Regions from separate parts of the Clostridium sp. JNZ J1-5 genome, predicted to be linked through region 2. Evidence: a T-box and tRNA genes for the amino acid it is inferred to sense, from the RefSeq annotation. Region 2 holds a T-box; the other holds one or more tRNA genes.

Region 1 (7,327 bases), 1.6 Mb from region 2:
AGGTAAAGTTGGAAATAGTTCTTTAAGAGGAATGTCTGAAGAAATAGGAAATAATTTCTTGCACTTTGAGGTTCTTAAAAATGCAAAAGAAGAGCCACAATTTTCAAGTGAAAATCCAGAAAAGTATATAAAATATTAGGTTAACATTAAAAGCCATTTTCCGATTAAATTCGGAAAATGGCCAAATAATAAGATGTTATATAGTAATTTAAAATAACATAAGTGCATATTTATAAATATATAAGGTTAAGGAGGTAGCACTTTGAAAGATTACATTGAAGAAAGAGTTCTTGAAGTAGCAAGATATATAATAGAATCTAAAGCTACAATAAGAAAAACAGCCAAAGTCTTCGGAGTAAGTAAAAGTACAATACACAAAGATATGACAGAGAGGTTACCTAAAATTAATCCTCAAGTAGCTAAAGAGGCTAAGGATGTATTGGATTTAAATAAATCAGAAAGACATATTAGGGGCGGTAAAGCAACTAAAATGAAATATAAAACAATAGAAGGTTAATAATTCCTAATTAAGCTCAAAAATAAAGGTTTTTTTTGTAATACTATGGAATAAATGAGTATTAACGTATATAATAAGTATAGATAATAGTAGAAAATATACAATGTAATATAATACGAAAGAGCAGGAGTGAAATTAGGAATGTTTTTTAGAATGAGTACAGATATGGGAATAGATTTAGGTACAGCAACAGTTCTAGTGTATATCAAAGGGAAAGGAATTGTTTTGAAGGAGCCTTCAGTTGTAGCCATTGATAAAAATGCAAATAGAGTATTGGCAGTAGGCGAAGAAGCTAGACAAATGATTGGAAGAACTCCAGGCAACATAGTTGCAATTCGTCCTTTAAGGGATGGGGTAATATCAGATTATGATATAACAGAAAAGATGTTAAAACATTTTATTAGAAAAGCCTGTGGAAAAAGAAGAGTAGGTGCTCCTAGAGTTGTAATTTGTGTTCCTTGTGAAGCTACTGAAGTAGAAAAGAGAGCTGTTAAGGACGCAGCTGTTAATGCAGGAGCAAAAAAAGTGTTCTTAATAGAAGAGCCTTTGGCAGCAGCTATTGGAGCTGGGTTAGATATAACAAAAGCTAGTGGTAATATGGTAATAGACATTGGAGGGGGAACGACAGACATAGCAGTAATCTCTCTTGGTGGAATGGTTGTAAGAAGTTCCATTAAAGTTGCCGGGGATAGCTTCGATGAATCAATAATAAAGTACATAAGAAAAAAACATAAACTCATGATTGGAGAAAGAACAGCAGAAGAATTAAAGATGAATATTGGAACCGCATATAAAAGAGAAGAGAATATAAGTATGGAAATAAGAGGAAGAGATCTAATAACAGGACTCCCTAAAAATATAAGTGTATCCTCAGAAGAGATGAGAGAAGCATTGAGTGAGGCGGTAAATGCTATTGCAGATTGTACTCACTCAGTTTTAGAAAAAACTCCACCTGAATTAGCAGCAGATATAGCTGATAGAGGAATTGTAATGACAGGTGGCGGATCCTTATTAAATGGATTGGATAAGTTAATAGAGGAAGTAACTAAAGTTCCCGTACATGTTGCTCAAGATTCAGTTTCATCAGTTGCTCTAGGCACTGGAGATGTACTAAGCTACCTAGATAAGATTGATGCATCTTATAAGGGGCAGGATATAAACCTAATAGACTAATATATATACTTATTATATAAGTTATAAAATATACGCTCTATAATCTTAAAATTATGGAGCGTATATTTTATTTAAAATTATTTTGGAATTATGAGAAGTTAAGGATAGCTTAAAACATATGATATTTATATTATGTTATCCATATTTTTATCATGTAATTGTGAAAGGTAATATGAATGGATTAGAGAGTGAGTAATGACTTTGGCCATTTCCATAATTAAATCTAGGCGTATATTCCTATTTGTAAATAGCTCGTTATTATCACTAGAGTCCACAATACCTATTATGGAGGTTTCCCCAACTTCAGGTAAAATTTTACCTACACCTTTTCCAGGATGTATAGGATAATCGCGAGCTTGTATTTCCCCTATGTTTTTCATTTCTCCTAAACAAGCATCAACGCCTATTATACTAGAAGAGGGATGAAGTTTTTTTATCTGCTGAAGCTGTTTATCTATATTTAAAGCGTGTATAGGTTCAGAAATAGTTCCATATACTTTTAGTGGGAAGTTTTCATTTTTTAATAATGTTCCTACTAATGGCCCTAGACAATCTCCTATACATCTGTCAGTACCAATACATACTATAACAGAATTTTCATCCATGTAATCTTTTAAAAAATATGCTATTTCGTAATAAGATAGATTATCTTTATAGTGGACTCTGACTTTATTCAAGAACGACACCTCCTTGATAATTTATATGAAAAGCATATATACTATATGAAATAAAAATTAATAAAAAAAGAAAATATAATAGAATTAAAAGGAAAAAGGAGATGAATAATTGATATAAATGTATAAGTAATTCGAAGTAATGTGGTGAAATTAAGAGCAATATGCTTGTAATTTCATTTAAATAACAAAAGTTAGAGTTGAAATAAGTGCTAGTTCTAGGTATACTAATATTCGTTGACGCGGTAAAACGCTGAAAATAAAAAATAAATAAGCATGCTGGCATGGCTCAACTGGTAGAGCAACTGACTTGTAATCAGTAGGTTCCGGGTTCAAGTCCTGGTGCCAGCACCAATTTCGGAGGAGTTCCCGAGTGGCCAAAGGGGGCAGACTGTAAATCTGTTACGTTTCGTTTCGATGGTTCGAATCCATCCTCCTCCACCATATAAATAAATGGGCGCATAGCTCAGCTGGGAGAGCATCTGCCTTACAAGCAGGGGGTCACAGGTTCGAGCCCTGTTGTGCCCACCATTTATTTTTAGAGAAGTTGGTAGCTGTTAAGTTTTTTAAAAGTTAATATGGAGGAGTTCCCGAGTGGCCAAAGGGGGCAGACTGTAAATCTGTTACGTTTCGTTTCGATGGTTCGAATCCATCCTCCTCCACCATAGAAGACATCAATGTTGATGTCTTTTTTTATTTTTGTTTTATATGAATGTTGATTTTAAATTCAGTTAAAACCTCCTATTTTTAAATTTATATAAATCAAATTAAATATTTGTATAAAATAAATATTTGTAAAATTAATGATAAGTTAAGCTTCATGTTATTGACATGGATATTATACTGTGATAATATTATTTTGCTTAAGTAAAATTAAATAATAGATAAGAAAAAATCTTATCAAGAGAGGTGGAGGGACTGGCCCTGTGAAACCCAGCAACCGGTACTGTTGTACTAAGGTGCTAATTCCTGCAGATTTAATCTGCAAGATAAGAAATCATGATAATCACGCAATCAACCTCTTCAATTAAGAAGGGGTTTTATTTTTTTTTAGAAAGGAGATTTTAGAATGAGAAGATTGTTTACTTCAGAATCAGTAACAGAAGGACATCCAGATAAAATGTGTGACCAAATTTCAGATGCTATTTTGGATGCTATTTTAGAAAAAGATCCTAATGGAAGGGTAGCTTGTGAAACGGCGGTTACAACTGGAATGGTTATGGTTATGGGAGAAATATCCACGAACTGTTATGTTGATATTTCAAAGCTTGTAAGAGAAGTCGTTACAGATATAGGATATACAAGAGCTAAATATGGATTTGACGCTGAAACATGTGCTGTATTGACAGCAATTGATGAACAATCAGTAGATATAGCTATGGGTGTAGATGAAGCCCTAGAGTCAAGAGAAGGTGAAAAAGACGAAGTTGAGGCAATAGGAGCTGGAGATCAAGGACTTATGTTTGGATTTGCTTCTAATGAAACACCAGAATATATGCCTCTTCCTATAAGTATGGCACATAAGCTTTCAAGAAGATTAACAGAGGTTAGAAAGAACGGTATATTACCATACTTAAGACCGGATGGTAAAACTCAAGTTACAGTTGAATATGAGGATGATAAACCTGTAAGAATAGATGCTATAGTTGTTTCAACTCAACATGATCCAGAAGTTACACAAGAGCAAATACGTAAAAATCTTATGGAACATGTAATAAGATTTATAATTCCTAATGAATGGTTAGATGACAAAACAAAGTACTACATAAATCCAACAGGAAGATTTGTTATCGGTGGACCACATGGAGATACAGGATTAACAGGAAGAAAGATTATAGTTGATACTTATGGTGGATACGGAAGACATGGTGGCGGAGCTTTTTCAGGAAAAGATCCAACAAAAGTTGACAGATCAGCAGCTTACGCAGCAAGATGGGTTGCTAAAAACTTGGTAGCAGCTGGAGTTGCAGATAAACTTGAAATAGGTTTAGCTTATGCGATAGGTGTTGCTCGCCCAGTATCACTTTTAGTAAATACTTTTGGAACAGGAAAAGTTGAAGACGATAAAATAGTAGAAATAGTTAACAAAGTATTTGACTTAAGACCTGGTGCAATAATTAGAGATTTAGAATTAAGAAGACCATTATATAGACAAACAGCAGCTTATGGGCACTTTGGAAGAACTGATGTAGAACTTCCATGGGAACAGCTAGATAAAGTAGAAGCTATCAAAAAATATATATAATAATTGAATTAAACATTTTAGTATAAAAAGCTAATATCATAGTGATATTAGCTTTTTTTATATGGAGCAGATAAGTAGCTTTAGGTTTATTAAATAAAATCATGGTAAAAATATTAAATAATACATAATAGTTGAGAAGTGTTAGGCATATACCTTATAATTAACTTAAGTTAATTATATTTTAGGAGCGATTTTATGGCTGAAGTACAAGGAACAGTAGAGGGAATAGTTTTTAAAAACGAAAATAATGGATATGTAGTAGCACATATAAAGGATAAGAAAAAGAAAATCACTATAACTGGATTCATACCTTATATATCAGAAGGGCAAAATTTAAAAATTCAGGGTGAATGGTTTAATCATCCTCAATTTGGTGAACAATTTAAAGTGAGTTCATGTGAAGAGATAGTTCCAACTTCACTAGAGGGAATAGAAAAATATCTATCTTCAGGTATAATATCAGGAATAGGACCAGTTACTGCAAAAAAAATTGTAGAGCACTTTGGGGAAGAAACCTTAGAGATATTAGATGAAAATATAGAAAGATTAAAAGAAATAGATGGTATAGGAATAAAAAAGATAGAGACTATATCTAAATCTTATGCAAAACAAAGAGAGATAAGGAATATAATGGTGTTCCTTCAGACTTATGGAGTTACTGTTAAGCAATGTATTAAAATCCATAAAAGATACGGAGCAAATTCAATAAATGCAGTGAAAGAGAATCCATATGCTTTAACCGATGAAATCTCAGGTATTGGATTCAAAACAGCTGATAAAATAGCAAGAAGCCTAGGGATAGAGAGTAATTCTCCATTTAGAATACAGTGTGGTATAAGATATATAGTAAATCAATTTTGTAGTATGGGAAATACATACATGCCTTTAACTAAGTTGACTAAAGAAGCCCAAAGTATACTAGGAATTCCAAATGAAGATATAATTCAAAATATACAGGAATCCGTTCTAAATGGAAAACTTAAGGTAGAGATAATCAACAATGAGGAATGTGTATTTACCATGCCTTATTATTATTGTGAACTATCTGTTACAAGCAAGATACTTACGCTTTCCACCAGTAGCTATGATAATATTAAAATTGATATAGATGAAGAAATAAAAAGTTTTGAAAAAAATAATAATATTACTTTTGCTCCAACTCAAATTGAGGCCATAGAAGGTGCATTTCAAAATGGGTTAGAAATAATAACAGGGGGACCTGGTACAGGGAAGACTACAATAATAAAATGTATAACAGAAATATTTGAAAACTCAGCTATGACTGTATTTATGGCAGCACCAACTGGAAGAGCAGCTAAGAGAATGAGTGAAGCTACTGGAAGAGAAGCTAAGACCATACATAGACTTTTAGAGCTTGGATTTAGCGATGAAGATGATATGGAATTTTCAAGAGGGGAAGAATCTCCATTACAATGCGATGTATTGATAATTGATGAAGCATCCATGATAGATATATTGCTTATGAATAACTTACTTAAGGCAATTCCTATGGGAACAAGACTTATAATAGTTGGTGATGCAGACCAATTACCTTCTGTAGGACCAGGAAATGTATTAAGAGATTTAATAGAGAGCAAGTGCGTAAAGGTTGTAAGATTAAAAGATATATTTAGGCAAGCTGAAGAAAGTATGATTGTAGTAAATGCTCATAAAATTAATAATGGAGAAATGCCTATTCTAAATAAAAAAAATAAAGATTTTTATTTTTTAAAGGGAGAAGATCCAGAAAAAATTTTAGATACATTGGTAGAGCTTATTTATGAAAGACTGCCAAAGTTTAATAGAGATTGGAATAAAATAAAGGATATTCAGATATTAACTCCAATGAGAAAAGGGATACTAGGAGTAGAGAGTTTAAATAAGAGACTTCAACAAATATTAAACCCTAAAGACAAAATAAAAAGTGAAATTGAATTTAAAGACAATATATTTAGGGTTGGAGATAAGGTTATGCAGACTAAAAACAATTATAACTTAAAATGGACCAGAATAAGCGGGGAAGGGGAAGAAGAGGGTCTCGGAGTATTTAATGGAGACATAGGCTACGTATGGGAAATAGATGAAGATAAAGTAAATGTAGTTTTTGATGAAGAAAGAAAAATTACTTATGACAATATGTATTTGGATGAACTAGAGCTTGCATATGCTATGACGGTTCACAAGAGTCAAGGAAGTGAATTCCCAGTAGTTATTATGCCAATGTTTATGGGCCCGCCACTTTTAATGAATAAAAATCTTTTTTATACAGGAATTACTAGAGCTAAAAAAATGGTAGTCTTAGTGGGGCTTCAAAAAGCTGTTAGTTTTATGATTAATAATAATAGAAGTTATGAAAGGTATTCGGCACTAAAATGGAGGATATTGAATATACTAGAAGGTGATGTTGTTAATGATAAAAGTTTATCCTAAGGGGATGAGAGTGAAATGTATCTAGCTAATACAGGCTATAGTGGTACAAAAGAAAAAGTAATTAAAGAAATAATTGATTGGAGCCTGGGAAAAGAAAAATTTATGAATTTAATTTCACCACCATATAATTTAGCTGAACTTTTTTTAGAATTAATATTAGGTTTCACAAAAAATAATAAGAAGGTTTTATATATAACCAATGAGGAAACTAGCGATGTTCAACTTATAAAGGATATAAAAAAGTTAAGTAGTTTCAGGCAATATGTATATTTTAAAGAAAATAGTGAT
Region 2 (7,327 bases):
CAATTGTGTGCTTAACCCCAAATTCTTTTACTAAAAGAGCAGTCATAATACTTGCTTGAACATTGGATCCTATTGTTATTACTGCTACATCAAAATTACTTATTCCCAATGTTCTTAAACTATTTTCATCAGTACCATCAGCTTGAACTGAATGAGTAACACTCTCTGATATACTTTGAACAGTTTCTTCATCTAAGTCCATTGCTAATACATCATTACCTAATGAGTAAAGTGTTTTTGCAATTGAACTTCCAAATCTTCCAAGACCAATTACTACAAATTGTCTCTTTTTCATTAAATCCACCTCTATCCAACCAATATTTTCCCATCTGGGTATTTTATTGAACTTCCATGCTTTTTATGTGCCAATGCTAAAAGCAATGTTAAAATCCCTACTCTGCCGATATACATAGTTAGAGCTATGAGCACTTTACCAATAACACTAAGGTTTGGTGTAAGTCCCAAAGTAAGTCCTACCGTTCCAAAAGCGGAGGTAACTTCGTATAGTATATATTCTAATGAGGCACCCTTTTCAGTAAAGGATAATATCATAGTTTCTCCTATTACAAGACACAATGCTAATGTTAAAATAACAAATGATTTATATACTAAATTTTTGCTTATAGTTCTACCAAAAATCTCAGCATCTTCTCTATTTTTAAATACGGATATTACAGTCATTAAAAGTATACCTGCAGTGGTTGTTTTTATTCCTCCAGCAGTACCTCCAGGTGAACCACCAATAAACATTAAAATTATAGTTAAAAATTTTCCAGCTAGAGTCATATCTGCAGTAGATATGGAATTAAATCCAGCGGTTCTCGGTGATACAGATGCAAAAAGCGAGGATAATAATTTCCCCTTTAAAGACATATTTTGTATAGTCCCTGGATTCTTCATTTCGAATATATACATCAAAATCCATCCACCAACTATTAAAATTAAAGTTGCTGAAATTACAAGCTTAGAGTGAACAGAAAGCTTTCCCATTCCCTTATAATTATATATCTCAGCCCATACTGCAAACCCTAATCCACCTGTAATTATTAAGGCAGATATAGTTAGTATTATTACTGCATTATCAGCGTATGGAACTAAACTATTCCCAGTAAGGTCAAATCCTGCATTACAAAATGCGGATATAGAGTGAAATATACTAAAATATAGTCCTTTCAAAAATCCATGTTCAGGAATAAATTTCGTTGATAAAAATAATGCACCTATTCCTTCAACGGAAAAAGTGAATATAAGAATATACTTTGCTAATTTTACAAGTCCTTGAAGTGAAAATGAATTCATAGCCTCTTGCATTACCATTCTCTCTTTTAGGGTAATCCTCTTTCCCAAAATAAGAGCAAATAAAGTAGCAAAGGACATGAAACCTAGTCCCCCAATTTGAATCAACATTATTATTACAGTAGATCCAAAATAACTCCAATGTTCAGCTGTATTTAATGTAACAAGACCAGTTACACAAACTGCTGAAGTAGACGTAAAAAACGCATCAATAAATGGAGTTACTATACCTTCTTTTGAAGATACAGGCAGCATCAGTAAAAGAGTTCCTGCCATTATAACTATACCAAATCCTAAGGCTAATATTTGGACAGGTGCAAGCCTTTTTTTATATTTATTTTGCAAATCAAACACCCCTAAATTCTGCGTTTATTAAGATTATAGCACTTAAACTTATTTTGTCAAAATAATAAATAAAATGCAGCTATACAAGCCGCATTTTATATTAAGCATTTAATTGTTTTTTAGCTACTTCAACTAATTCTGAGAATGCCTTTGGATCATTTATAGCTATTTCTGAAAGCATTTTTCTGTTCATATTTATTCCAGCAAGCTTCATTCCATTCATGAATTTTGAATATGAAAGTCCATTCATTCTTGTTGCTGCATTTATTCTTGCTATCCAAAGTCTTCTGAATTCTCTTTTCTTTAACTTTCTGCCAACATAAGCAAAATTCATTGCTCTTATAACTGTTTGATTTGCTATTCTAAAAGTCTTACTTCTTCTTCCGTAAAACCCTTTTGCAAGCTTTAATATTTTTCTATGTTTTTTACGAGCGTGTACAGCTCTTTTTACTCTTGCCATTAAATAAACCTCCCTTTGTTACAAACAATATTTATTATAGGTATGGTAATAACTTCTTCATTACCTTTTCTTGAGTTTCAGATACAAGTGTACCTTTTCTAAGATTTCTCTTTGTTTTAGAAGATTTCTTAGTTAATATGTGGCTTTTAAAAGCTTTAGCTCTTTTAAGCTTTCCGCTTCCTGTTTTCTTAAATCTCTTTGCTGCACCTCTATGTGTTTTCATTTTTGGCATATGAATTTCCTCCCTTCAATTAAGCCCTCTTTGGAGCTAATATCATAACCATGTTTCTACCTTCTAGTTTGGCTGGCTTTTCAACAACTCCAACTTCTTCTATTTTTGTTACAAAAAGATCTAATATAGATTTACCTTTATATGAATAATCAGCTTCTCTACCTCTAAATCTTACTGTAACTTTAACTTTGTCCTCATCTTGTAAAAACTTCTTTGCCCTATTTGCTTTGATTTCTATATCGTGTTCTTCAATAGTAGGGCTTAGTCTAATTTCTTTGATGTTTACAATTTTTTGGTTTTTCTTAGCTTCTTTAACCTTTTTAGTTTGTTCATACAAATACTTGCCATAATCCATTATCCTACAAACAGGTGGATTTGCTGCTGCAGCTATCATTACTAGATCAAGCTCTTTTTCTTCTGCAAGCTTCAAGGCTTCCTTTGTATTAACCACTCCAAGTTGTTCACCTTCACTACCTATTAGTCTAACTTCTTTTTCTCTAATTTCCTCGTTTATAATGAATTCTTTCTTTATATTTCTTCACCTCCAGATAACTATAAGTGTTAATTATTAGAATTATTCACATTCTATGTAATATAGGTATTACAGTTACCAAATTTATATCATAAATAAAAAAGGGACGACTTAAAGCCGTCCCATACATTACATAGCAAATTTAAATTGCATAAGTCATTAATGTATACCTTACTAGCAATGCTGTAAGGTGAGAAACAGCTTCGTTTCTTCTTAACATATAGTATTCTACTATGTTAATAGTAGTATGTCAATAGTTTTTTATAGACTATTAACTCTTTCTTCTGTTTCTTTTATAATTTTTTCTATGAAAGTATCTAAATTCATTGAACCTAAATCCCCTTCATCTCTTGATCTTACTGCTAAATTCTTCTCATTCATTTCTCTTTCTCCAAGAACTAACATATAAGGCACTTTTTCAAGTTGAGCTTCTCTAATTTTATATCCTATTTTTTCTGCTCTGCCATCAATTTCTACTCTAATTCCTTTTTCAAATAATATGTCTTTAACTTTAGCTGCATATTCCATGTACTTATCTGATATTGGAAGCACTTTAACTTGAACTGGAGCTAACCATACTGGGAATCTACCTGCATAATGCTCGATTAAAATACCTATAAATCTTTCTATACTTCCGAAGGCAACTCTGTGGATCATTACAGGTCTATGCTTTTCTCCATCATTTCCTATATAAGTCAAATCAAATCTTTGTGGCATTTGCATGTCTAATTGAATAGTTCCACATTGCCATGTTCTTCCTATGCAGTCCTCTAAGTGGAAATCTATCTTAGGACCATAGAATGCTCCATCTCCTTCATTTATTATATATTTAAGTCCTAATTCTTCTAGAGCCTCTCTTAATCCATCTTCGGCAATCTTCCACTCTTCATCAGTACCCATTGAATCTTCTGGTCTTGTAGACAATTCAACATGATATTTAAATCCAAAAGCCTTATAAACCTGGTCGATTAATTTTGCAACACCTTTTATTTCATCCTTTATTTGTTCTGGAAGCATAAATATATGTGCATCATCTTGTGTGAAGGCTCTAACTCTCATTAAACCATGTAATGCTCCTGAAAGCTCATGTCTATGAACTCTTCCTAATTCTGCATAACGCATTGGAAATTCTTTATATGAGTGAATTCCTGTTTTATAAGCAAGCATTCCTCCTGGACAGTTCATAGGCTTTATAGCAAAGTCCTGTTCATCAATCTTAACTGAATACATGTTGTCTTTATAATGATCCCAATGTCCTGAGTTTTCCCAAAGGTGTCTACTTAATATGATAGGAGTTTCTATTTCAACATAGCCTGCTTTTCTATGGAGTTCTCTCCAATATTTTAAAAGATTATTTTTAAGTTCAACTCCTCTAGGTAAGAATAGTGGGAATCCTGGTCCTTCTTCTGGAATTACAAATAGTCCTAATTCTTTTCCTAGTTTTCTATGATCTCTTTTTTTAGCTTCTTCCATCATATGAATATACTCATCAAGTTCGCTCTTCTTTGTGAAAGCTGTTCCATATATTCTTTGAAGCATTTTATTTTTTTCATTACCTCTCCAATAAGCTCCAGCTACTGAAAGTAATTTTAATGCTTTAACTTCTTTAGTTGAAGGTACATGAGGCCCTGCACATAAGTCCACAAATTCTCCCTGCTCATAAAGAGATATAATTGCGTCTTCTGGAAGATCTTGTATTAATTCTACTTTATAATCTTCATTTTTTTCCTTCATAAATTTTATTGCTTCTTCTCTAGAAAGTGTAAATTTCTTTAATTCAAGATTTTCCTTAACTATCTTCTCCATCTCTTTTTCAATCTTTTCTAATATTTCTGGAGTAAATGAAAAATCAGCATCAAAATCATAGTAAAATCCATTTTCTATTGAAGGTCCAATAGCTAATTTTACATCAGGATATAATCTCTTAACAGCTTGCGCAAGTATATGAGATGCTGTATGTCTTAAAGTAGCTTTTCCGTCCTCATCTTCAAAGGTTAGAATGTCTAAAGTGCAATCCTCATTTATCTTATCCATCAATTCAGCTTTTTCTCCATTAATTTTTGCCCCTAAAGCTTTTTTTCTTAATGAAGAGCTTATTAATGAAGCTACTTCTCCAACACTTAATCCCTTCTCAACTTCTAAAACTTTTCCATCTTTTAATGTTACTTTAATCATAAGTCTTCCTCCTTTTTAAATATAATCAATTGTAATATTTTATTATAATTCAACAAAAAATAAAAACTCATCCCAATAATGGGACGAGTAATAGTCGTGGTTCCACCCAAATTAACAATAATATAAATAAATATATTTAAAAATATCATTGCTCTCTCAGTACTTTTAACGCCAGTTCGCGGAAAATATCTACTAAATTCAATATACAACTCAAAGGTGGTTTTCAACAGTACTTACACAGAAACCTTACAGCCCATGGGTTTCCTCTCTTAGAGTAGTGATCTGTTTACTCTTCCTTTTCTTAGTCTTTAATATATTATTTTTTATTAGATTATATTCCTATTCTGGTACGCTGTCAATACTTTTAATATATTATACTTTTATAATTCCATTAGTATTTTTGCTCTTACAATTTTTACAACCATTGCAAAATTGTACTCTATCTTCAAAAACCTTTGTTATAGTATCTATAATTTCTTTACTTTTACAGTTATCTTTACAATGAATTATAATGTTTTCAGGACAATATGTTATTAGTCCGCTTATAATTAAATCCTCTACACTTACAGAATCCGAATATTTTGTATCAGATAAATCATTTAACATTTCATACATTATATCATTATCATTTTTGTCTCTAACAAGGTAACTTCCATCTTTTCGCACAACTATGTTAACCAAATCAATTTTGCTTTCTTGAACATCTACAAAGTACTTTAACAGCTTAATAAATTCGTTATATTCTTTTTCAGCCATATACTTTTCAACAACTTTGTTTATTATATCTTCTAATTCACCTGTCAGCTCTTTCATCCTAAAGGTAATAAAACCCTGTATATTTATTTCATCATTTTCTTCAATACAGGTTTTTATCTTGTTTACTATATCATTTTTTTTATTTTGGCAGTAAACCATGTCTTCATCAGTTATTTTCTCTTCATTTTTTAGTATTTGAATACTTCTGTTTGTAACCTCTTTCATTTCTTCATATCTTAAGAAAAAATATGTATCTATTAAAAATTTCTGTATTTCATCTGAACAAAATTCATCTATAACTATTTTATACAAAATATTAGATATATATAAAATAAACTTATTTTTAAGTTTAGGATTAAAATCTATATCATTACAAAATATCTTTACAAAATGTGTTCCTAAATTAATTGACTCTGAAATCCCAAGGAATATATTTCTAGCTTCAAAGTATTTTTTCATTTCATTTAATTCAGCCATAATATCTTGTTTTTCTTTTTCGTAGACGATAGTTAACAATAACACATTACACACTCCTTTCTGGAGTTAGTATGTGTTTAAAATAAATGTATATGCAAATTGTATTTAAATTTATATTTGTTATAGACCTATTAATATATACTATGATATATTTAATAAATACTTCTAATAGAGTGGTGATTATATTGAAAAAAGTTATTATTGATTATAGGACATCTGAAGAAGAAAAAAACTCCTTACTAAAACTTGGCTATGAGATTTTAATATGTCCTCCTTCAAAAGATTTATATTATTCAGTCTGCGGACATCCTGATATGTTGTTACATATAACTGATAACCAACATATTATCCTTCATAAAGATATTCCTAAGACTTTTATAGAGTCTTTATCTGGTTTAGGGCTAAACATTTCCCTATCTGATTTATCTTTACATTCTAACTATCCTTTAGATATTATTTTAAATGCTGTTACTTTACCTAATTATTTTATACATTATTTAGATTATACCGATAAAAATCTATTAAATATAGTCAATACCAGTTCTAAAAAATTAATAAAAGTAAAACAAGGCTATACTAAATGCTCTACAGCTATAGTGACAGATAATGCTATAATTACCAGTGATAAAGGTATAGCCTCTGCTTTAATTAGTGCAGGTATAGATGTGCTTTTAATCCCACCAGGTGATATAGATCTTCCTGGACTAAACTATGGCTTTATCGGAGGTTGTTGTGGACTTTTAGAAAAAAATTTACTAGCCTTTTATGGAAATTTAGAATATTACAAGCATGGTGAAGAAATTCTTCGCTTCCTAAAAAAGCACAATGTAGAACCTGTATTTTTAAGAAATGGGAAATTGATAGATCGTGGAAGTATATTAAGAATATAAAAAACATCTTAACTAATTAACTTAGTTAAGATGTTTTTTTGGAGGCGCCACCCAGATTTGAACTGGGGGATCAGAGTTTTGCAGACTCGTGCCTTACCACTTGGCTATAGCGCCGCAATTTACATTATTTACTTCTCAATTATAATCTATGAAGCTTAAAGTAC

The links. A T-box is a leader RNA that pairs with one kind of tRNA and senses whether it is charged. The one in region 2 lies ahead of thrS (threonine--tRNA ligase), so its partner is inferred to be a tRNA-Thr.
Region 1: it has a tRNA-Thr gene. The T-box ahead of thrS (threonine--tRNA ligase) is inferred to sense a tRNA for this amino acid. The anticodon was not compared.

What each region holds. Positions count from the first base shown of each region.
Region 1 is NZ_CM132773.1:2,613,054-2,620,380, forward strand. It holds gene ACWW38_RS12600 (peptidoglycan DD-metalloendopeptidase family protein) at 1-139, shown strand, start outside; gene spoIIID (sporulation transcriptional regulator SpoIIID) at 263-517, shown strand; gene mreB (rod shape-determining protein MreB) at 659-1,690, shown strand; gene yyaC (spore protease YyaC) at 1,816-2,367, opposite strand; tRNA gene ACWW38_RS12620 (tRNA-Thr) at 2,643-2,718, shown strand; tRNA gene ACWW38_RS12625 (tRNA-Tyr) at 2,724-2,808, shown strand; tRNA gene ACWW38_RS12630 (tRNA-Val) at 2,820-2,895, shown strand; tRNA gene ACWW38_RS12635 (tRNA-Tyr) at 2,945-3,029, shown strand; SAM riboswitch class I at 3,259-3,360, shown strand; gene metK (methionine adenosyltransferase) at 3,434-4,609, shown strand; gene recD2 (SF1B family DNA helicase RecD2) at 4,805-7,039, shown strand; gene ACWW38_RS12650 (hypothetical protein) at 7,055-7,327, shown strand, end outside.
Region 2 is NZ_CM132773.1:614,572-621,898, forward strand. It holds gene ACWW38_RS03100 (potassium channel family protein) at 1-295, opposite strand, end outside; gene ACWW38_RS03105 (TrkH family potassium uptake protein) at 307-1,641, opposite strand; gene rplT (50S ribosomal protein L20) at 1,742-2,101, opposite strand; gene rpmI (50S ribosomal protein L35) at 2,136-2,333, opposite strand; gene infC (translation initiation factor IF-3) at 2,353-2,865, opposite strand; ribosomal protein L20 leader region at 2,957-3,086, opposite strand; gene thrS (threonine--tRNA ligase) at 3,127-5,040, opposite strand; T-box leader at 5,117-5,352, opposite strand; gene ytxC (putative sporulation protein YtxC) at 5,413-6,318, opposite strand; gene ACWW38_RS03135 (DUF6873 family GME fold protein) at 6,459-7,163, shown strand; tRNA gene ACWW38_RS03140 (tRNA-Cys) at 7,203-7,277, opposite strand.